DNA from 2 places in the Pseudomonas sp. NPDC078700 genome. Region 2 is predicted to be linked to the other one. Evidence: predicted binding sites of a transcription regulator. Region 2 holds the regulator's gene; the other holds the start of a gene.
What was found. Region 2 encodes sigma-54, which starts transcription at its own class of promoters, with help from an activator protein. Its sites were predicted from a motif close to ANTGGCATNNANNTTGCTNT; they were not measured.

Region 1 (10,521 bases), 130 kb from region 2:
ATGCAGCAGAGCCCGGCTGACACCCACAAAGTTACCGACCAAGCCGAAACTTACACACAGCACGCGAACCGGTAACCAATCAAAACCGTGGCGTAATTGCCCTGCCCGCGATTGCAGGGCCGGTTGCAATGAATGTTCTTCAATCAAGGCCAATAACCGATAGGCCAGTACTGCGAGCGGGCCGAGCAAGGCATACCAGAAAATCACCGCAAAGAAACTCTGATAAGCCTGCCAGACCATGTACTGCTGTACATCGGTCAACAGCATTTCCGGGTCTTGGGCATCAATGCCGAGATCGCGCCGCGCCACCAGATAGGCCGACTCATCGTCGTTGCGCCGCCAACTATCACGAAACGGCCCAAGTGCAGCCAGCAAATCGCCACGACCCAAGCTGTAGACCACAATCAACAAATGCACCGGCAGCGCCAGCCAACCATAAGCAACGGGTGCCAACAGGCCCAGCACCAGCGCTAAAACCAACAATGGCACCGCAAGTAAACCGACAATGGCTAACCAGGGCATCGCCACGTGCTGCTCGCTGCGCTCTATCTTGGCGAGGAAGCGTAGCCAGGGGCCGTCCTGCTGAATGGCACTGCGCCAGGCCGAAAATTTCTCAACCCAGAGCACCAACAGCAACACCAGAAAATTCATAAAAGCCTCTATTGTTCAGTCAAACTATTGCGCAAACGTTGCCAATCAAACGCTGGCCCCGGGTCAGTCTTACGCCCAGGCGCAATGTCACTATGGCCGCGCATGCGTTCAAGAGTGATCTGCGGATAGCCACGTTGCAAGGCTAAAGTGAGCGCTTTCAATGCATGATATTGCGCCTCGCTAAAGGGCAACTCATCAGTGCCTTCGAGCTCGATGCCCAAGGAGAAATCATTGCAGTTCTCACGCCCCTCAAAACATGACACACCTGCATGCCAAGCCCGGTCCAGACAGGATACAAACTGGGTGATCGCGCCAGTGCGTTCAATCAAAAAATGCGCCGATACCGTCAATGCAGCAATCTCGGCAAAGTAAGGGTGCTGATCGGCGTCGAGTTGATTCTGGAAAAAAGCGTGCACATGACCACCACCAAATTCCCCCGGCGGCAGGCTGATATTATGCATGACCAACAACGAGATCTCGCCTGCAGGCCGCTCATTGCAGTTAGGTGAAGGACAGTGGCGAACGCCTTGAAACCAACCGGTTTGAGAATCCAGCTGCATACACATTCCTCTAGACAGGCGCCTACTCTAGAGCCATCGCCTAGGTTGTGGCAACGCGAAGCTTGCCCACCAAGGCTCGCGTAGGGTGGCCAAGCCCCAGCTTGCCCACCGCGACTCATGAACAAAGCACAAATATCGGCACCCGCAACGGGGGGGTAAAAAGCGTCACCCACAAATCAAAACGCCCAGCATTTGGCTGGGCGTCTGGTTGAATGGAGGCGAAAGAATCAGCTGTTCTTCAAACGACGCAAATTACCGATAACCGATTCAAGCGCCCGGTCAAACAGCAGTGCGTCATCCAACAGGCGAATGGCATTGCGACGGAATTCGATGGCCAAGGCCATGCGGGTTTTCTCAAGCACCTTCATCCCTGTGCGGTTAACGAAGATAAACTTGCCGGTAGGCTTGATAATCGCCGCCAATTTGCAGCGCAGTTTATGCTCGTCGTCCTCGATAAACTCAACCCAACTGCCCACACGCAACGCATCAACCTTAGGCAGCATCTCATCGTCGTCTGGCAAGGCCACTTCAGCTTGTGGGGCTTGTGTTTCACCGGGTGCCAAAAGCACGATTTCTTCAACCACCTCAACCATCGGTGCCACTTCAGGCTCATCAATGGGGGGCACTTCAAGCAGCGGCACTTCGATTCCGGCATCGAGCAAGGCTTGGCTCTGTTCTACCTTCGCAGCCACTGCCGGCTCAGCCATAATCCGCTTGAAACGCTGGAATGCATGAACATGCAACATCTCAAGCTGGCTGAAAAATTCACTGGTCGCGAATGGATCAAACGCCGCACTGGTCATGCCTTCGCGCAATGCCTTGAGCAAGCCAGGCACCATTTGCAACAAGCGAAGTCGCGCCTCAGGATTTGCATGGGGCTCAACGCTCCAGATCAAATCATCCATGGTTGCCAGCGCTCCATCCCACTCTTGCGACTCAACGCCATGCTTGAGGCAGGTTAACGTCAGCACGCTGCTCCACCCTTCCTGAAGCAAACGCACAACCACTTCAGGCAGTTTTTTGCCCAGCAAACGCTCATTCAGCGCCTGTTCAACTTGTTTACGTGCCAACTCTGAACGCGCACTGCCTTCCTCGGCATCACGGGTGCGCTGCTCTAAAAGCTCGCTACGGCGACGCTCGTCAACAGTGAACGCCATGAAATCGCTAAGCAACTCGGCGAAAATCTGTGGGTCATCAACAAAGTCGTTAAGCAGGCGCTGAACGACCTGCTCGATCTTCTGGAACAGGTTGTCGCGCTGAACGTTATCTTGTTCGCCCCACCCTAAAGATGCAGCGGCGATCTCATTAAGCAGACGGCGCGCTGGGTGGCTGCCGCGGCTAAAAAAGGTTTTATCCAGCACCGCGACTTTGAGCATTGGAATCTGCAGACGCGCAATCAATGCCTTTAGGGAGTCAGGCAGCGTGCGGTCATCGAGAATAAACTCAAACAACATCGACACCAGGTTGATGACATCCTCATCAACCTCGCCGACAACCCGCGTTTTGCCACTCTTGGCACTGGCGCGGCTGAGTAACAGTTCAAGTTGATCACGCAACACGAAATCAGAGCTGGCCTGAACTGGCGCACGCTGTTGCATATGCGACAACAGACGCATTAAGTCATTGCTGGTGATCGGCATGGCATCAACAGGCGCTTGACGCTGCGTCATCGCACCACGCGACTGCGACAGCAAGTCCTGCAAGGCACTGAACACCTCTTGCACGTCTTGCTCAACAAACTCGCCTGCAACCGGTGAGTGCGGCTGACCAACATTGCCAGCAGCACTGCGGTTGGATGGCTGGCCATGAGTCGATGGACGACGAAGCGGCGCAGATTTCAACTCAGGCAAAACACCTGCCGCAACTAGCTGCTGATTGGCCTCGGCATACAGCTGATCAAGATCGACCAGCACAAACTTTTCAAACAGCTTGAAGATGATCAGCTTAACCTTGATCTCTACACCCAAGCTGGCGCAAGCACTCAAGAAATAAGCACACAATGAGGCCGGGCCCAGGGGGTTGCTCTTGTCATCTAGCTTGCGGCTCACCAATGCATTCAAGCGCGTAGTGAGATGGCCGAGTGCCTGACTGTCGCGGCTCAGCACCTTGGCGATCATTGCATCAACGGCCACGGTTTCTTCAAGCTCATCGTTCTGCACCAGCGACAAACTGTCGAAGGACACAGTATCAAGGGCTGGGGGTTTGCCGATGGAGTATTGATTGAGGGTAGAGAAGGATTCGAAGATGGCTTGCAGGAACTCGCGCTCAACGTTCTTTCGCTTCAAGCGCAAGTCACGCATGGCCTCGAAAAAAGCATTTTGCTCGCCATTGCTGCTGGCACGGTCGGCCATTTCAAACAGCGTATCGTCAGCGTTATCAAACAAGGCTTGCAAGGCTTGCTTGAGCTGTTGGGCAGCTTTGTCGCGCAACTGAATCAAGGCAGCAGGCAGCCTCGCCGCAGAAGCAGCGTTGGCCTGTTCCGCGGCCAAAGGATTAAGGTGAACCACCTTAGCGTCAGTTGTCATATGTGCCCGTCTCCTGCAGATCGCCCTCCTTGGCAGCCTCTCTGCATGCAATCAATCGATGCCACTGCCTCGGGTCAAAGCCTAACGTCAAGGCAATGGCGTCAATAATCTAATGTATGAACGCATTATAGCCATGTAGCACAACTTACCAAGCCTTCAACAGTATCAGGCATGACTCAGATCACACATGGCCGACTCAACTGACGAGCGGTACAAAACCCTGGACAGTTATGTTCTAAGAGTCCGCTTACTGCAAATAATTCACTCTAAGGCACTGCGCCAGCAGCCCAACGCGCTCAATTTGAACGCCGTAGAAAGCTGCGCGACAGGGATTTCTACCCTTATAATCGCCGCTCACAAAAAATGGAGCGCGCCATGCCTAACCTAATACTCGCCGACCTGACTGCCGAAATTGAGGCCAACGTTCGCCGGGCACTAGCCGAAGACATGGGCAGCGGAGACATCACCGCGCAACTGATTCCTGCCGAGCGACTGGCCCACGCCACCGTCATCAGCCGCGACGCTGCCGTTATTTGCGGCACAGCTTGGGTTGATGCAGTGTTCCGTCAGGTTGATGATCGCGTTGCCGTGCACTGGCAGGTGGCGGACGGTGACCGCGTCGAGCCGAACCAAGCACTGTTCCATTTAGAAGGCCCGGCCCGCGCCCTGCTCACTGGCGAGCGCAGCGCCCTGAATTTCCTGCAAACCCTGTCTGCTGTAGCCACGCGCTGCCAGCACTATGCCGATATGGTGCAAGGCACCCAGATCAAAATCCTCGACACCCGCAAAACCCTACCTGGGCTGCGACTTGCGCAGAAGTACGCGGTCACCTGTGGCGGCTGCCATAACCACCGCATCGGCTTGTTCGATGCCTTCCTTATAAAGGAAAACCACATCGCTGCCTGCGGCAATATCGACGCAGCCGTAAAAGCCGCACACAAGATTGCGCCGGGCAAACCGGTAGAAGTGGAAGTGGAAAGCCTGGAAGAACTGCAACAGGCCCTGGATGCCGGCGCTGACATCATCATGCTGGATGAGCTGTCACTGGATGACATGCGCCAAGCCGTCGCCATCACCCAAGGCAAAGCCAAACTAGAAGCCTCAGGTGGCGTCAATGAATCCACGCTTAGGGCTATTGCTGAGACGGGCGTGGACTATGTGTCGATTGGGGCGTTGACTAAAGATATTAAAGCGGTGGATTTGTCGATGCGGCTGGGGTTGTGAACTACATTCAAGAAACCATTTACCCAGAAGCACAACTACTGGTGACCACAAATATTTATGGACTAATGCTCAAGCATATTTAGCAAGCCATAAAAGATTTAAAAAAATAAAAAGGCCTGCTAAATAGGCAGGCCTTTCTGAGTCGATTACTTACTGCGGGCAAGACTTCGGAGCATACTTCGCATCAGTGGCACCACTTGATGTGCAAGCCCACGTTCCATCAGCAGCAGTACGCGTCCAAGTCAGCTTGGCAGCTGCAACCTGAGTAGGTGCATTCAGCATCGCACATTCAATGGAGTTTGCGCTCAGGGTGATTGTGCAGTTGTTGGTTGTTGTTGCTAAACCGATTTTAGCGTTATCACCAGCAGCAACAGTTTCACCATTGTTAACAGTCTCTTCGAAAGCGGTGCGACCGGCAGAGATTTCAGCGAGGCCGGCAGTCATTTTCGATCGTGCTTGGTAGTCGCTATAAGCAGGCAATGCGATTGCAGCCAAAATACCGATGATCGCAACTACGATCATCAATTCAATCAGGGTAAAACCTTTTTGAGCTTTCATAATTCTCTCCTAGAAATGAGTAGGCCCTACGACCTGAATGGACTAAAGCATTCATCGTGCCAACTTCTCGAATAGCGCAATTCAAGGCAATCCGCCAAAAGACAGCGCCATTAAGATCAAATTCACGACAGCATGTGACGCAATTCGTCAGTCACGGAATGTCAATTTGGTTCTACCCGTCAACTAGGCTATAACGCAGGCATAGTTTTTGGAGGTCGCAATGAACGACGTCGTCTCTCTCACCGGCCTAGCCAAGCAAATGGTCATCGCCGAACTGCTTGATGAGAAAGCAGCCCAGCAAGCGCAGCAGCAAGCCACGCGCAATAAAATGTCGCTAGTCACCTACCTTGTACAAAACAAGCTGGTGAAAAGCCGTGCGCTGGCTGAACTGGCTTCTGATCAATTCGGCGTGTCATTTGTTGACCTTGGCTCCATAGATAAAGAAAGCCAGCCGCGAGACCTGGTCAGCGAAAAGCTGGTGCGTCAGCACCGAATAATTCCGTTATGGAAGCGTGGCAACAAGCTATTTATTGGCGTCTCCGACCCGACCAACCATCAAGCCGTTACCGACATCCAGTTCAGTACTGGGCTTAACACCGAAGCCATTTTGGTTGAAGACGACAAACTCGGCGACGCCATCGAAAAGTTCTTCGACTCCGGGGCAAGCGGCATGGAAGACCTTGCCGACGTTGACTTGGATGGGCTTGATGTAGAGGCCGTAGACGACGAACCTCGTGGTGGCGATGGCGGCCAGGATGCAGATGATGCGCCCGTGGTGCGGTTCGTTAATAAGATGTTGCTCGATGCCATTAAAGGCGGCTCATCTGACTTGCACTTTGAACCTTACGAAAAAACCTACCGTGTGCGTTTGCGTACAGACGGTATTTTGCATGAAGTGGCGCGTCCACCTATTCAGCTTGCACCTAGAATTTCTGCACGCTTGAAGGTTATGGCCTCGCTGGATATTTCCGAGCGGCGCAAGCCTCAGGATGGGCGCATCAAGATGCGCATCTCCAAGACCAAGTCAATCGATTTTCGGGTTAACACCTTGCCTACTTTGTGGGGCGAGAAAATCGTGATGCGGATTCTCGACCCCACCAGCGCGCAAATGGGCATCGATGCCCTTGGCTATGAGGAAGACCAGAAAGAGCTGTATATGACAGCCCTTAAGCAACCCCAGGGGATGATTCTGGTTACCGGGCCGACAGGGTCTGGCAAAACCGTATCGCTCTACACTGGCCTGAATATTCTGAATACCGCCGATGTAAATATTTCCACGGCAGAAGACCCGGTAGAGATCAACCTTGAAGGCATCAACCAGGTCAACGTCAACCCCAAGCAAGGCATGGACTTTACTCAGGCGTTGCGCGCATTCCTGCGGCAAGACCCGGATATCATCATGGTCGGTGAGATCCGTGACCTTGATACCGCCTCTATTGCAGTAAAAGCTGCGCAAACTGGGCATATGGTGATGTCCACCCTGCACACCAACAGCGCGGCAGAGACCCTGACCCGCCTGCGCAATATGGGTGTTCCTTCATTTAATATCGCCACCTCGGTCAACCTGATTATTGCCCAGCGTCTGGCGCGCAAATTGTGCAGCACCTGCAAGAAAGAAGTGGATGTCCCCCGCGAGACGCTTTTAGAAGAGGGCTTTCCTGAGGCAAAAATTGGCACCTTCAAGATTTTTGGCCCTGTGGGATGCGAAAATTGCAAAGGCGGTTACAAAGGCCGTGTCGGAATATATGAAGTGGTTAAAAACACGCCTAACCTGCAACGGATTATCATGGAGGAAGGCAACTCCATCGACATTTCCGCGCAGATGCGCAAAGACGGCTTTAATGATCTACGCACCTCAGCACTGGTGAAGGCGATGCAAGGCGTCACCAGCCTTGAGGAAGTCAACCGCGTAACCAAGGATTAACCATGGCGGCAAAAGCAATAAAAACCAGCGTATTCGCCTGGGAAGGTAAAGATAAGAAAGGTGCCACCATTAAAGGTGAACTCAGCGGGCAAAACCCAGCCTTGGTCAAGGCCCAGTTGCGCAAGCAAGGTATCAACCCGATCAAGGTGCGCAAAAAATCTGTTTCGATTTTCGGCAAGGGCAAAAAAATCAAGCCCATGGATATAGCTCTGTTCACAAGACAGATGGCAACCATGATGAAAGCAGGTGTTCCACTTTTGCAATCGTTTGATATTATTGCCGAAGGTGTAGACAATCCCAACATGCGTAAGCTGGTCGATGAAGTTAAACAGGATGTAGCCGCCGGTAATAGTTTCGCGGACTCTCTACGCAAAAGACCTAAATACTTTGACGACCTGTACTGCAACTTAGTTGACTCGGGGGAGCAGTCGGGAGCACTAGAAACACTTCTAGATCGTGTTGCAACGTACAAAGAGAAGACAGAAGCACTTAAAGCAAAAATTAAAAAAGCAATGAACTATCCAATTGCGGTAGTAGTGGTTGCGCTGATTGTTTCTGCAATTCTTTTGATAAAAGTTGTTCCGCAGTTTCAATCGGTCTTCTCAGGCTTTGGCGCTGAACTACCAGCGTTCACACTCTTTGTAATTGCTATATCTGAAGCACTGCAAAAATGGTGGATACTCGTTCTTATTGGACTATTTTTCGTTACCTTAGCTTTCAAAGAAACTCATAAACGATCAGAAAAATTTAGGAACGCTTTGGATCGTACAATATTAAAGCTGCCAGTGGTAGGCGATATACTGTACAAGTCTGCTGTAGCCCGATTTGCAAGAACGCTTGCAACTACGTTCGCTGCTGGCGTGCCTTTAGTAGATGCGCTTGATTCAGTTGCAGGTGCTACAGGCAACATTGTTTTTAAAAACGCAACCAACAAAATAAAAGCCGATGTTTCAACAGGCATGCAACTTAATTTCTCCATGCGCGCTACCAATACGTTCCCATCTATGGCCATTCAAATGACAGCTATCGGTGAAGAGTCTGGATCACTTGATGACATGCTTGATAAAGTTGCGACATTCTATGAGGATGAAGTAGACAATATGGTCGATGGCCTAACCAGCCTAATGGAGCCGATTATTATGTCGGTCTTGGGCGTGGTAGTGGGCGGTCTGGTTATTGCGATGTACTTACCAATCTTCCAGCTGGGTCAAGTCGTCTAACTCATGCAAACACTCGACTTTCTGGCCAGCTCAGCGCTGGCCTTTTCTTTATGCGTGCTGGTTCTCGGCTTGCTGGTGGGCAGCTTCTTAAATGTGCTGGTGTATCGCCTGCCCATTATGATGCAGCGCGACTGGCAGGTTCAGGCGCGCGAAGCTTTAGAACTGCCGGGAGATGACGACCCACAAAGCTTCAACCTACTCTTCCCCAACTCGGCCTGCCCTTCGTGCAAGCATGAAATTCGCCCCTGGGAGAACATACCGGTGTTGAGCTACCTGGCTCTACGCGGTAAATGCTCCAGCTGTAAAACCGCAATCAGCAAGCGCTACCCATTGGTTGAATTAGCCTGTGGTGCGTTGTCATTCTTTATCGCCTGGCACTTCGGTTTTACCGTGCAAGCGGGCTTAATGCTCGTGCTCACTTGGGGCTTGCTGGCGATGAGCCTGATTGATGCCGACCACCAGTTGCTGCCCGATGTACTGGTGCTGCCACTGCTCTGGCTGGGCTTGATTGCCAACCATTTTGGCCTGTTTACCAGCCTTGATGATGCCGTCTGGGGTGCGGTTGCGGGTTATTTAAGCCTGTGGACGGTATTCTGGTTGTTCAAGCTGGTCACCGGCAAGGAGGGCATGGGTTATGGCGACTTCAAGTTGCTGGCCATGCTCGGCGCTTGGGGCGGCTGGCAGGTTTTGCCGCTGACCATTTTGCTCTCATCGATGGTAGGCGCTGTGCTTGGCGTAATCATGCTGCGCCTGCGCAATGCTGAAACCAGCACGCCGATCCCCTTTGGCCCTTACTTGGCTATCGCCGGTTGGATCGCGCTGATCTGGGGTGATCAAATCACCGGGACTTACCTGCAATTTGCCGGGTTCAAATAAGCCCTGCAAAACCATCTGGCGGCCCCAAGGGGTCGCCAGCTGTTAGCCCCCTGCTCTACAATTAGCGCTCTATTTGCTTGATTAGAGCCAGCGCACGCGCATGAAACCTTGGATTTTGGGCCTTACCGGCGGTATCGGCAGTGGTAAAAGCGCAGTCGCGCAATGCTTTACCGACCTCGGTGTACATTTGGTTGATGCCGACCATGCTGCGCGCTGGGTGGTCGAGCCTGGCCGCCCAGCTCTTAACAAGATTGCCGAGCACTTTGGCCCAACTATTTTGCAAGCGGACGGGCAGCTTGACCGCGCCGCACTGCGCAAGCTGATTTTTGAGGATGCCGAGCAGCGGCGCTGGCTGGAGCTGTTACTGCATCCGCTAATCAATCAAGAGATCAGCCAATACCTGGCGCAAGCGACCTCGCCTTACGCCATTCTGGTTACGCCTTTATTGGTTGAAACCGGCCAACACGCGCTCACTCAGCGCGTATTGGTGATCGATGCGCCAGAAACGCTGCAGATTGAACGCACGCTGATGCGCGATAACACCTCACTTGAACAAGTGCAGGCGATCCTCAACGCACAAGCCACCCGCCAGCAACGGTTAAAGATAGCCGATGATGTATTGGTAAACGACCGCGACCTGGTTTGGCTGCGCAGCGAAGTCGAACGCCTGCATACTTTTTACCTGACCCTAAGTGGAGGCCAACCATGACCACACCAACTCTCGTCGCTTGCCCTACTTGCGCAGCACCTGTTGAATGGGGCCCACAAAGCCCGAACCGGCCTTTTTGCTCAGAGCGCTGCAAGCTAATTGACTTAGGTGCCTGGGCATCTGAAGAGCACGCAATTCCCGGCAACGAGCTGGAAGATGATGTGTTCTCCGAAGACATCCCACCGCGCACGCACTAACACCCGAAACCGAAATGGGCCACGCGTGGCCAAGCCCCAGCTTGCCCACCGTGATTCATGAATAAAGCACAAATATC
Region 2 (10,521 bases):
CAGAGGTGCCACGCCCTAACAGCGCACGTAGCAGGAATATTAATGAGCGCCCCAAGGTTGCGACCACATCAATACCGGCGCGCCCTAACAACGCGACCCGTTCAATTGGCGTTCTTTTGCGCATCAGCGCGCCCCCAGTAAATCGTCGCGGTAACTTTCCGCCGGAAAGTGAAACGGCACCGGTCCATCTGCCGCGCCGCGCATAAACTGCTGTATGCGCGGGCTCTGCGACTTCATCAATTCATCAGGCGTACCCTGACCCAGCACACGGGTATCGCCCACCACATAAATGTAATCCGCAATACTCGCGGTTTCTGCCAAATCATGGGAAACCACAATACTGGTAATACCCAAGGCATCATTGAGCAGACGAATCAAACGCACCAAAACCCCCATCGCAATAGGGTCTTGGCCAACAAAAGGCTCGTCGTAAATCAAAATCTGAGGATCCAGAGCGATGGCTCGTGCCAAAGCTACACGGCGCTTCATCCCTCCAGACAGCTCATCGGGCATCAACTCGATTGCACCGCGCAGCCCCACGGCCTGCAACTTCATCAGCACAATATCGCGAATCATTTCTTCTGGAAGCTTGGTGTGCACACGCAATGGAAAAGCCACGTTCTCGAATACATCGAGATCCGTAAACAGGGCACCGCTTTGAAACAGCACACCCATTTGTTTACGCATGTCGAACAATTCACTGCGCGACAGTGTCGGCAGGTCAACCCCATTGACCCGCACTTCCCCAGCAGAAGGCCTTAGTTCAGCGGCAATCAGCCTTAACAGGGTCGTCTTGCCGCTTCCGGAAGGCCCCATGATGCCAATTACCTTGCCGCGCGGAATACACACGTCGATATTTTTGAAAATATCTCGATCACCGCGCTTAAAACTGACGTTTTTAAGCTCAACCGCATAATGACTTTCGGCGCCCATCTAAACTCCTTACCAACAGCCTCCCTTGATAGACGCTCGGTTTCAAAATGAAGACACCGCGCCAATCCTCAGGGCCGAATTAGCGCAGCATCATACCACCGACCCAGAAGCGCTCCCAATATTAGCGAAGACGAAAACCACACAGACGCATAACAACTTAGAAAAGGCGGCGCAATTCTAAGATGAGCTGGCCACGCTTTCGGGCTATAATCGCTGGCTTTTACAGAGCATGGCCTGACCGACCGACATGAACCAGTCAAACGATCTGATCAAATCTGCAGAGCGCACCATTCGCCTTGAATTGCAAGCGGTTGAAGAACTGCTGCCACGAATTGATGACAACTTTGTCCGCGCTTGCGAACTGATCCTTTCGAGCAAAGGCCGAGTAGTGGTTGTCGGCATGGGCAAATCCGGTCATGTCGGCAATAAAATTGCCGCGACCTTGGCCAGCACTGGCACCACAGCTTTTTTTGTACATCCGGCTGAAGCCAGCCATGGCGACATGGGCATGATCACCCGCGACGACGTTGTACTGGCGCTCTCCAATTCAGGCTCGACGGCTGAGATTGTCACCTTGCTGCCACTGATCAAACGCCTGGGCATCAAGCTGATCAGCATGACTGGCAACCCGGAGTCAGTTCTGGCCAAAGCGGCCGAAGTCAATCTCGATGCCAGCGTATCGAAAGAAGCCTGCCCGCTTAATCTGGCGCCCACGTCATCGACCACGGCATCATTGGTGCTCGGCGACGCACTGGCGATCGCATTACTCGAAGCACGCGGCTTTACCGCCGAAGACTTTGCCTTTTCACATCCCGGCGGCGCACTGGGCCGGCGTCTACTATTGAAAGTAGAAAACGTCATGCACACTGGTGATGGCCTACCCACAGTCATATCAGGCACCTCGCTTCGCGAAGCGTTACTGGTTATGACCCAAAAAGGCCTCGGCATGACCGTTGTAACAGATTGCAACGGTTTACTCGCCGGAATCTTCACAGATGGCGACCTGCGCAGAACTCTGGACCGGGAAATTGATCTACGCCTTGCAACCATTGACCAAGTCATGACCGCTCACGGCAAAACCGCACGCGCCGAAATGCTCGCGGCTGAAGCGCTGAAGATCATGGAAGACCATAAAATCAGCGCCCTGGTGGTAGTTGATGAAAACGACCGTCCAGTGGGCGCACTAAACATGCATGACCTGTTGCGCGCCGGAGTAATGTAATGACACCTGAATTCAAAGCGCGTGCCTGCGCAATCAAACTGGCAATTTTCGACGTTGACGGCGTACTCACTGACGGCAAGCTATATTTCCTAGTCGATGGCAGTGAATTTAAAACATTTAACACCCTCGATGGCCAGGGCATCAAAATGTTGATCAACTCAGGTGTGCGCACAGCTATTATTACCGGACGCAAGACGCCGGTGGTTGAACGCCGGGCACAAAACCTGGGGATCCAGCACCTATATCAGGGGCGCGAAGACAAACTGGCAGTGCTCGACGAACTGCTTGGTGAACTCGGCCTAAACTATGAACACGTTGCCTACCTGGGTGATGACTTGCCGGATCTGCCGGTTATTCGTCGAGTAGGCTTGGGCATGGCTGTTGCCAGTGCAGACCCTTTTGTCAGGGAACACGCGTTCGCAGTGACCCAGGCTAAAGGCGGTGAAGGCGCCGCTCGTGAGTTCTGCGAGCAGATCATGCTCGCCCAAGGCACCCTTGAAGCTGCTCAAGCAGCCTACCTGTAGACCTGCAAACTATGCGCAAACCATTAAACATTTTGCTCCTCCTGCTTGGCGTGCTGCTAGTCGCCGCAGCGGGCTACTGGAACATCAACCCGGACAGCTTTGCGGACAAACCCGCCAAGACCACTGCGCAAAACACAATCGACTTCTATGTGGTCAACTCTAAAACCGTGCAATATCAGCCTGACGGTACATTGCATTACGAGATGACTGCCGACAAAGTCGAGCATGCCAAAGCCTCGGATATCTCCTACCTCACCCAGCCAGACCTGCTGCTGTACCGTGAAGGAGAGTTGCCATGGCATGTCCAAAGCGAGAAAGGCGAAGTTTCACCTGGCGGTAAAGAGGTCGAGCTGATTGATAAAGTTCGCGTTGAGCGCACCGATGCAAAAGGTCGCCCAACCTTGCTTACGACCAGTCGTCTTACGGTAATTCCCGATAAGGAATATGCGCAGACCCAGCAAGCCGTTAGAATTGAAGCGGCCAACGGGGTGACCACGGCGCAAGGAATGAAAGCGTATTTAAATGACAGCCGGATGCTCCTGCTGTCCAACGTAAGAGGCCAGCATGAGGTTCGTTAAAACCCTCCCCCTTCTACTCAGCTTAGGTGCATCGCTAGGAAGCGTTAATGCCTGGGCTTTGCCAACTGATCGCGATCAACCGATCCGCGTACAGGCCGACAGTGCCGAGCTTGACGACAAGCAAGGCGTGGCAGTGTACCGCGGTGATGTCGTGATCACCCAAGGCACCATGAAAATCACCGGCGACACTGTCACCATTACGCAGAACGCCAAAGGCGAAGTCGATGTCTTTACCTCCGTCGGACGCCCTGCGTATTACGAACAGAAGCCTGCAGTCGACAAAGAGATCGTCAAAGCCTACGGCCTGACCATTCAGTACTTTTCCGCCAACGAGCGCATTGTGCTGATTGACCAAGCCAAAGTCATCCAAGAGGGTAATACCTTCGAGGGCGAAAAAATTGTCTACGATACGCAGCGCCAAATCGTCAATGCTGGCCGCGCAAATGGCACCAAGGTGACCACGCCGCGCCCGCGTATCGATATGGTGATTCAGCCGAAGAACAAACCCACCCAAGGGCAGTAATTAATGGCTACATTGAAAGCCCAACACCTGGCTAAAAGCTACAAAAGCCGCCAGGTTGTCCGTGACGTTAGCCTAAGCATAGACAGCGGCCAAATCGTCGGCCTGCTTGGCCCTAACGGTGCAGGTAAAACCACCTGCTTCTACATGATTGTGGGCTTAGTCCAGGCTGACCAGGGTCGGATCCTGATTGATGACCTCGATGTCAGCCACCAGCCAATGCATGGCCGTGCCCGTGCAGGCATTGGCTACCTGCCGCAAGAAGCTTCCATTTTTCGCAAGCTCAGCGTGGCCGATAACATCATGGCAATTCTTGAGACGCGTAAAGAGCTGGACCGTGCAGGCCGCGAGGCTGAATTGGAGAGCCTGCTTGAGGAATTCCATATTCACCACATTCGTGACAACCTGGGCATGAGCCTTTCTGGCGGCGAGCGGCGTCGCGTTGAAATCGCGCGCGCCTTGGCCACTGCACCAAAATTTATCTTACTTGATGAACCATTTGCCGGTGTCGACCCGATTTCGGTCGGCGACATTAAGCAAATCATTCACCACTTAAAAGCCAAAGGTATCGGCGTATTGATTACCGACCACAATGTGCGCGAAACACTGGATATTTGCGAAACAGCCTATATCGTCAGTGACGGCCAGCTCATTGCAGAAGGTGATTCAGAAGCCATTCTGGCTAACCAGACAGTTAAAGAAGTCTACTTGGGTCATGAATTCCGCCTTTAAATGGGGTTTTTCTCGCCCAATTAGCGTCAACAGCTAGGCAAAGCACTGCGATTCAGGCATATAATTTGCTTCCTTGAGGCGCCTTATCAGGTGCCCTGTAGTGGATTGCGCAGAGACGCCGGTAAATAAGGTCTGCAATGAAACCATCGCTAGTCCTGAAGATGGGCCAGCAGCTGACGATGACTCCTCAGCTGCAACAAGCCATTCGCTTACTCCAACTGTCGACCTTGGATCTTCAACAAGAAATCCAGGAGGCACTGGAGTCAAACCCAATGCTTGAACGCCAAGAAGATGGCGAAGACTTCGATAATTCGGACCCTATGGCCGACGGCGCAGAAACTGCGCCTGTCGAGCAGCCGGTTCAACAAGACACCTACGAAGAAAGCAGCAACCACCAAGATGCTCCACAAACTGTGGACAACCTGGACGACGGCGAGTGGAATGAACGCATTCCCAATGAGCTGCCTATCGATACTGCCTGGGAAGACGTCTACCAAACCAGTGCCAGCAGCTTGCCGAGCAGCAGCAATGACGACGACGAGTGGGATTTCACCACCCGCACCTCTACCGGTGAGAGCCTGCAGAGCCATATGCTCTGGCAGCTCAACCTGTCGCCAATGTCCGACAAAGATCGCTTGATTGCAGTCACCCTGATCGACTGCATCAACCCCCAAGGCTACCTCGAAGAAACCCTCGAAGAGATTCTCGAAGCCTTTGATCCAGAATTGGATATCGAGCTTGACGAGATTGAGGCCGTCCTGCACCGCATCCAGCAGTTTGAGCCGTCAGGCATTGCTGCCCGCGACTTGCGCGAATGCCTGACCTTACAGCTACGCCAACTGTCCGCCAAGACGCCTTGGCTGGCAGAAGCACAGCGCCTGGCTAATGATTACCTGGATCTGCTTGGCAATCGGGATTACAGCCAACTGATGCGCCGCATGAAGCTCAAGGAAGACGAGCTGCGTCAGGTTATCGAACTGATCCAGAGCCTTAACCCACGCCCAGGCTCGCAGATTGAATCAAGCGAGCCTGAATACGTGGTGCCCGACGTCATCGTGCGCAAGCACAACGAGCGCTGGCTGGTTGAGCTCAACCAAGAGGCTATGCCTCGGCTGCGGGTCAATGCCCAATATGCAGGTTTTGTGCGCCGTGCTGACTCCAGCGCTGACAACACCTTTATGCGCAATCAGTTGCAAGAAGCCCGCTGGTTTATCAAAAGCCTGCAGAGCCGTAACGAAACCTTGATGAAAGTCGCGACCCAGATTGTCGAGCATCAGCGCGGCTTTCTTGATTACGGTGACGAAGCGATGAAGCCGCTGGTACTACACGATATCGCCGAGGCAGTTGGCATGCACGAGTCGACCATCTCGCGCGTTACCACACAAAAATTCATGCATACCCCGCGCGGCATTTACGAGTTGAAATACTTCTTCTCAAGCCATGTCAGCACTTCCGAAGGCGGAGAATGCTCGTCTACAGCGATCCGCGCGATCATCAAAAAACTGGTTGCAGCGGAAAATGCAAAAAAGCCGTTGAGTGACAGCAAGATCGCTGGTTTACTGGAGGAACAAGGCATTCAGGTAGCTCGCCGCACAGTTGCTAAATACCGTGAATCCCTCGGTATCGCGCCTTCAAGTGAACGCAAGCGATTGATGTAACAGCTGATGAACAGGAAAATCGTCTCACCCAGTATCGAACTGGCCCACGCCTCGCTAAAAGCAGCCATACTGCTCTTATCCAGAGTGTGAAATTGCCAGACTCGCTGACTGAGAGCTTTTCGCGCCACAGTGTTCCGGCGGCAAGCAAAACAGCTTGTCTCTTACACACGGCAACAAGGAGAATGCGGTATGCAAGTCAACATCAGTGGACACCAGCTAGATGTGACCGACGCCCTGCGTGACTACATCGACGAAAAATTCAGTCGACTAGAACGCCACTTCGACAAGATTACGAATGTGCAAGTCATTATGGAGGTCGAGAAGCTCAAACAGAAAATCGAAGCCACCTTACACATTGCGGGCGGCGAAATAGTCGCCAATGCCGAACACGATGATATGTATGCAGCAATCGATTTACTGACTGACAAACTCGACAGACAACTTATCAAGCACAAGGAAAAGCAGCTCGACCGTCAACAGGGTGCAATGGCCCGTTGATATCGCCCAACTCCTATGATCCGACTTGAAAATATCCTGACCCCCGGCCGTTCCTTGGTGAACGTGCCGGGCGGCAGCAAAAAACGTGTTCTCGAACAGATTGCCAACTTGGTTGCGCGCGAACTGCCCGACCTCGATGGACAAGACATTTTCGAAAGCCTGATTGCCCGCGAGAAACTCGGGTCCACCGGTTTTGGTAATGGCATCGCCATTCCACACTGCCGCCTGCCCGCTTGCAATGCGCCAATCAGTGCATTGCTCAGGCTTGACTCCGCTGTAGATTTCGACGCGATCGATGGCGCACCGGTAGATTTGCTATTCGTCCTGCTGGTTCCTGAAGCCGCCACGGATGAACACCTGGAACTGCTTCGTCAAATCGCGAGCATGCTTGATCGCAGCGATGTACGTGAACGATTGCGCCAGGCCCAAAGCAATGACGCCCTGTATCAAGTTGTTGTCGATATCCAGAACAACAGCTAAATGGCAGAGAACTCCCATGCGCTTGATTATTGTCAGCGGTCGCTCAGGATCAGGTAAAAGTACGGCCCTTGCTGTTCTCGAGGACAACGGCTTTTACTGCATTGATAACCTGCCAGCCAGCTTGCTGCCGCAACTCGCTGAGCGAGCGCTTCAGCAGCAAGATTCAGTTCGCCCCAATGTCGCGGTGTCAATTGACGCTCGTAACCTGCCAAGCGATCTGAATATGTTCCCAGAGCTGCTTGAACAAGTGCGTGCACGCAATGTTCAGTGCGATCTACTGTACCTGGATGCAAACGAAGAAACCTTGCTCAAGCGTTTCTCGGAAACCCGCAGGCGTCATCCACTGACTAACGACAATCGTTCGTTAGCAGAAGCCATTACCGATGAAGCGCTGCTGCTTGAGCCAATCATCGATCTGGCCGACCTAAAGATCGACACCACCCACCTGAATCTCTACCAGCTGCGCGATACCCTCGCTCTGCGCCTGTTGAACAAGCCAGATCCGGGCACAGCATTTCTGGTTGAGTCCTTTGGCTTTAAGCGTGGCATGCCAGTTGATGCCGACGTGGTATTTGATGTGCGCTGCCTGCCGAACCCCTACTGGCGGCCTGAGTTGCGCGACTTTTCAGGCCTCGAAAAGCCGGTTTCAGACTACCTGGACAGTCAGCCGGATGTTCAAGAGATGTATCAGGACATCCATGACTATCTGAGTAAGTGGTTGCCACGTTTTGCGGCCAGCAATCGCGCCTATGTCACTATCGCAATTGGCTGCACAGGCGGGCATCATCGCTCGGTGTATATTGCCAATCGTTTGGGCAAAGCACTCAAAACGCAGCTCAAAAACGTCCAGACTCGCCACCGCGACCTCAGTTAAGGAATCGCCGCGATGCCCGCCTGCGAAGTAATCATCATTAACAAGCTCGGTTTGCATGCACGGGCTGCCGCTAAATTTGTCGGTGTAGCCAGCCAATACCCGTGCTCCATTAAAGTAGGCCGCACATCAGAAAGTCTGGTCGATGGCAAAAGCATCATGTCGGTCATGATGCTCGCCGCCGGCAAAGGCACCTCAATTCACCTGTTCACCGATGGCGATCAAGATGAGCAGGCGCTCGAAGCAATCCTGGAGTTGATCAACAACTTCTTCGACGAAGGCGAGTAAGACACCGAGGCGGGTGGACAACCTGAATTGTCCACCGACATCCCTCTTAACTGCCTGCAACAGTCATGCGTTCGATCAATACAGAACCGGTGCGGATGCTGCTACGCAGCTCAAGATCATTACCTACCGCAACAATTTGCTTGAACATGTCACGCATATTGCCAGCAATGGTCACCTCTTGGACCGGGAACTGGATTTCGCCATTTTCAACCCAATAGCCGCCCGCCCCCCGCGAGTAATCGCCAGTGACCATATTCAGGCCATGGCCCATCAACTCAGTGACCAGCAGGCCACGGCCCATGCGTTTGATCAATGCTTGCTGATCTTCATCACCATGGGTAACAAACAGGTTATGCACACCCCCTGCATTGGCGGTACTTGGCATGCCCAACTTGCGCCCTGAGTAGGTACCCAGCACATAGGACAGCAACTCGCCGTTCTCAACAAAGGATTTGGCATACGTGGCCAAACCATCGCCATCGAATGAAGCGCTGGCCATAGCCCGCGGAATATGCGGACGCTCATCCAAACTCAGCCACTCAGGGAACAGCTGTTGGCCGATAGTGCCCTCCAGAAATGAAGACTTACGGTAGATACTGCCGCCTGAAATAGCCCCGAGGAAGCTGCTGAACAACCCCGTTGCCAACTCAGCCGCAAACAATACCGGCACTTCACAGGTGGGCACCGGGCGCGCACCAAGTCGACTCACCGAGCGCATGGCTGCACGTACGCCAATGTCTTCTGGGCTGGCCAGCAGCTCACCCTGGCGGTTAACGTCATACCAATAATCACGCTGCATAAGCCCGCCTTCTTCGGCGATCATCACACAACTCAAACTGTGTCGGGTGCTGGCATAACCGCCGACGAAGCCATTGCTGTTGCCATAGACCCGGCAACCTTGATGCGTGCTCAGGGAGGTACCATCGGCATTTTTTATCCGCTTATCCGCCTCAAATGCCGCGTTCTCACAACGTAAAGCATGCTCAATTGATTGCTCTGGGGTTATCGACCAAGCGTGGTAGAGATCCAAATCAGGCAGATCACGCGCCATCAGTGCGGCGTCGGCAAGGCCAGCGCTTTCGTCTTCCGAAGCATGTTTGGCAATGGCCAAGGCAGCTGCCACTGTTTCGCGAATGGCTGCATCACCGGTCGCAGAGGTGCTTGCAGAGCCTTTACGCTGACCGAGGTACAAGGTGATGCCGAAACCTTGATCACGATTGAACTCGACCGTTTCAACCTCGCGTTGGCGCACTGTAGTCGATAAGCCTTGCTCAACAGAGACCGCAACCTCACAGGCACTGGCACCCTGTTTTTTGGCTTCAGCGATAATCTGCTCCACTTGCGCCTGTAACTGCGGCACCGCTTGTGGACCGACGGCTTCTACTGAACTCATATTCACTCCTGAAATTATTTTCGCTGTGAGCAGCACCCTGTCGGGCCTAACCGCTTACAACGAAGAACTAACTGCTATCATGACGGGGTTTTCCACTGGATCGCCCCCATGTCTGAATACTTTGACGACTCCTCCGCAGAGAAAAGCAAAACCCAGGTCAAACGCGAGCTGCATGCTTTGCAAGATCTCGGTCAACGTCTGGCTGCTCTAAAGCCGGACCTGCTAAACAAATTGCCACTCACCGAAGAGCTGCGTACTGCGCTGGCTGAAGCGCCCAAACACACCGCTAATTCGGCAAAAAAACGTCACACCCAATTCATCGGCCGGTTGATGCGTGATCAGGACACTGACGCGATTCTGACCCTGCTTGATCAACTTGACGCCTCAACCCGTCAATACAACGAACGCTTTCACGCCCTTGAGCGTTGGCGCGACCGTTTACTCAATGGCACCGATGAAACCCTTGAAAGCTTTGTCGGCGAATACCCTGAAGCTGACCGCCAACACCTGCGCCAGTTAATCCGCCAAGGCCAACACGAAACCGCGCAAAACAAAGCACCAGCGGCATCTCGTAAAATCTTCAAATACATCCGTGAGCTAGACGAAAGTAAACGCGGCCTGCGTTAACCTCGCGAAAGCCACTGCGCAGGACCTTCCTGCACATAGAAACTGCAAAGACAGCTCAGTTACTCATGAGCCGGGTCTTTGCAGTTTTTTGCATTAGCCGCCAGTCCCCCCCACGGTGATTGCATCGATTTTCAAGGTTGGCTGGCCTACGCCAACGGGAACCGACTGACCGTCTTTGCCGCAAGTACCCACGCCAC

Region 1: a site for sigma-54 is predicted at 5,563-5,582, ahead of ACIGCM_RS18140 (pilin). Genes of this name have one in related genera too.

Annotation. Positions count from the first base shown of each region.
Region 1 covers NZ_JBITUI010000005.1:142,142-152,662, reverse strand. Annotated here, with positions in the region: gene ampE (regulatory signaling modulator protein AmpE) at 1-651, opposite strand, end outside; gene ampD (1,6-anhydro-N-acetylmuramyl-L-alanine amidase AmpD) at 660-1,211, opposite strand; gene ACIGCM_RS18150 (DUF1631 domain-containing protein) at 1,439-3,736, opposite strand; gene nadC (carboxylating nicotinate-nucleotide diphosphorylase) at 4,112-4,960, shown strand; gene ACIGCM_RS18140 (pilin) at 5,111-5,518, opposite strand; gene pilB (type IV-A pilus assembly ATPase PilB) at 5,739-7,442, shown strand; gene ACIGCM_RS18130 (type II secretion system F family protein) at 7,445-8,662, shown strand; gene ACIGCM_RS18125 (prepilin peptidase) at 8,666-9,538, shown strand; gene coaE (dephospho-CoA kinase) at 9,639-10,247, shown strand; gene yacG (DNA gyrase inhibitor YacG) at 10,244-10,444, shown strand.
Region 2 covers NZ_JBITUI010000005.1:273,502-284,022, reverse strand. Annotated here, with positions in the region: gene mlaE (lipid asymmetry maintenance ABC transporter permease subunit MlaE) at 1-124, opposite strand, end outside; gene ACIGCM_RS18760 (ATP-binding cassette domain-containing protein) at 124-933, opposite strand; gene ACIGCM_RS18755 (KpsF/GutQ family sugar-phosphate isomerase) at 1,181-2,155, shown strand; gene ACIGCM_RS18750 (KdsC family phosphatase) at 2,155-2,679, shown strand; gene lptC (LPS export ABC transporter periplasmic protein LptC) at 2,691-3,257, shown strand; gene lptA (lipopolysaccharide transport periplasmic protein LptA) at 3,244-3,780, shown strand; gene lptB (LPS export ABC transporter ATP-binding protein) at 3,784-4,509, shown strand; gene ACIGCM_RS18730 (RNA polymerase factor sigma-54) at 4,647-6,167, shown strand; gene hpf (ribosome hibernation-promoting factor, HPF/YfiA family) at 6,357-6,665, shown strand; gene ptsN (PTS IIA-like nitrogen regulatory protein PtsN) at 6,681-7,145, shown strand; gene rapZ (RNase adapter RapZ) at 7,162-8,019, shown strand; gene ACIGCM_RS18710 (HPr family phosphocarrier protein) at 8,032-8,304, shown strand; gene pmbA (metalloprotease PmbA) at 8,351-9,697, opposite strand; gene yjgA (ribosome biogenesis factor YjgA) at 9,806-10,324, shown strand; gene tldD (metalloprotease TldD) at 10,418-10,521, opposite strand, start outside.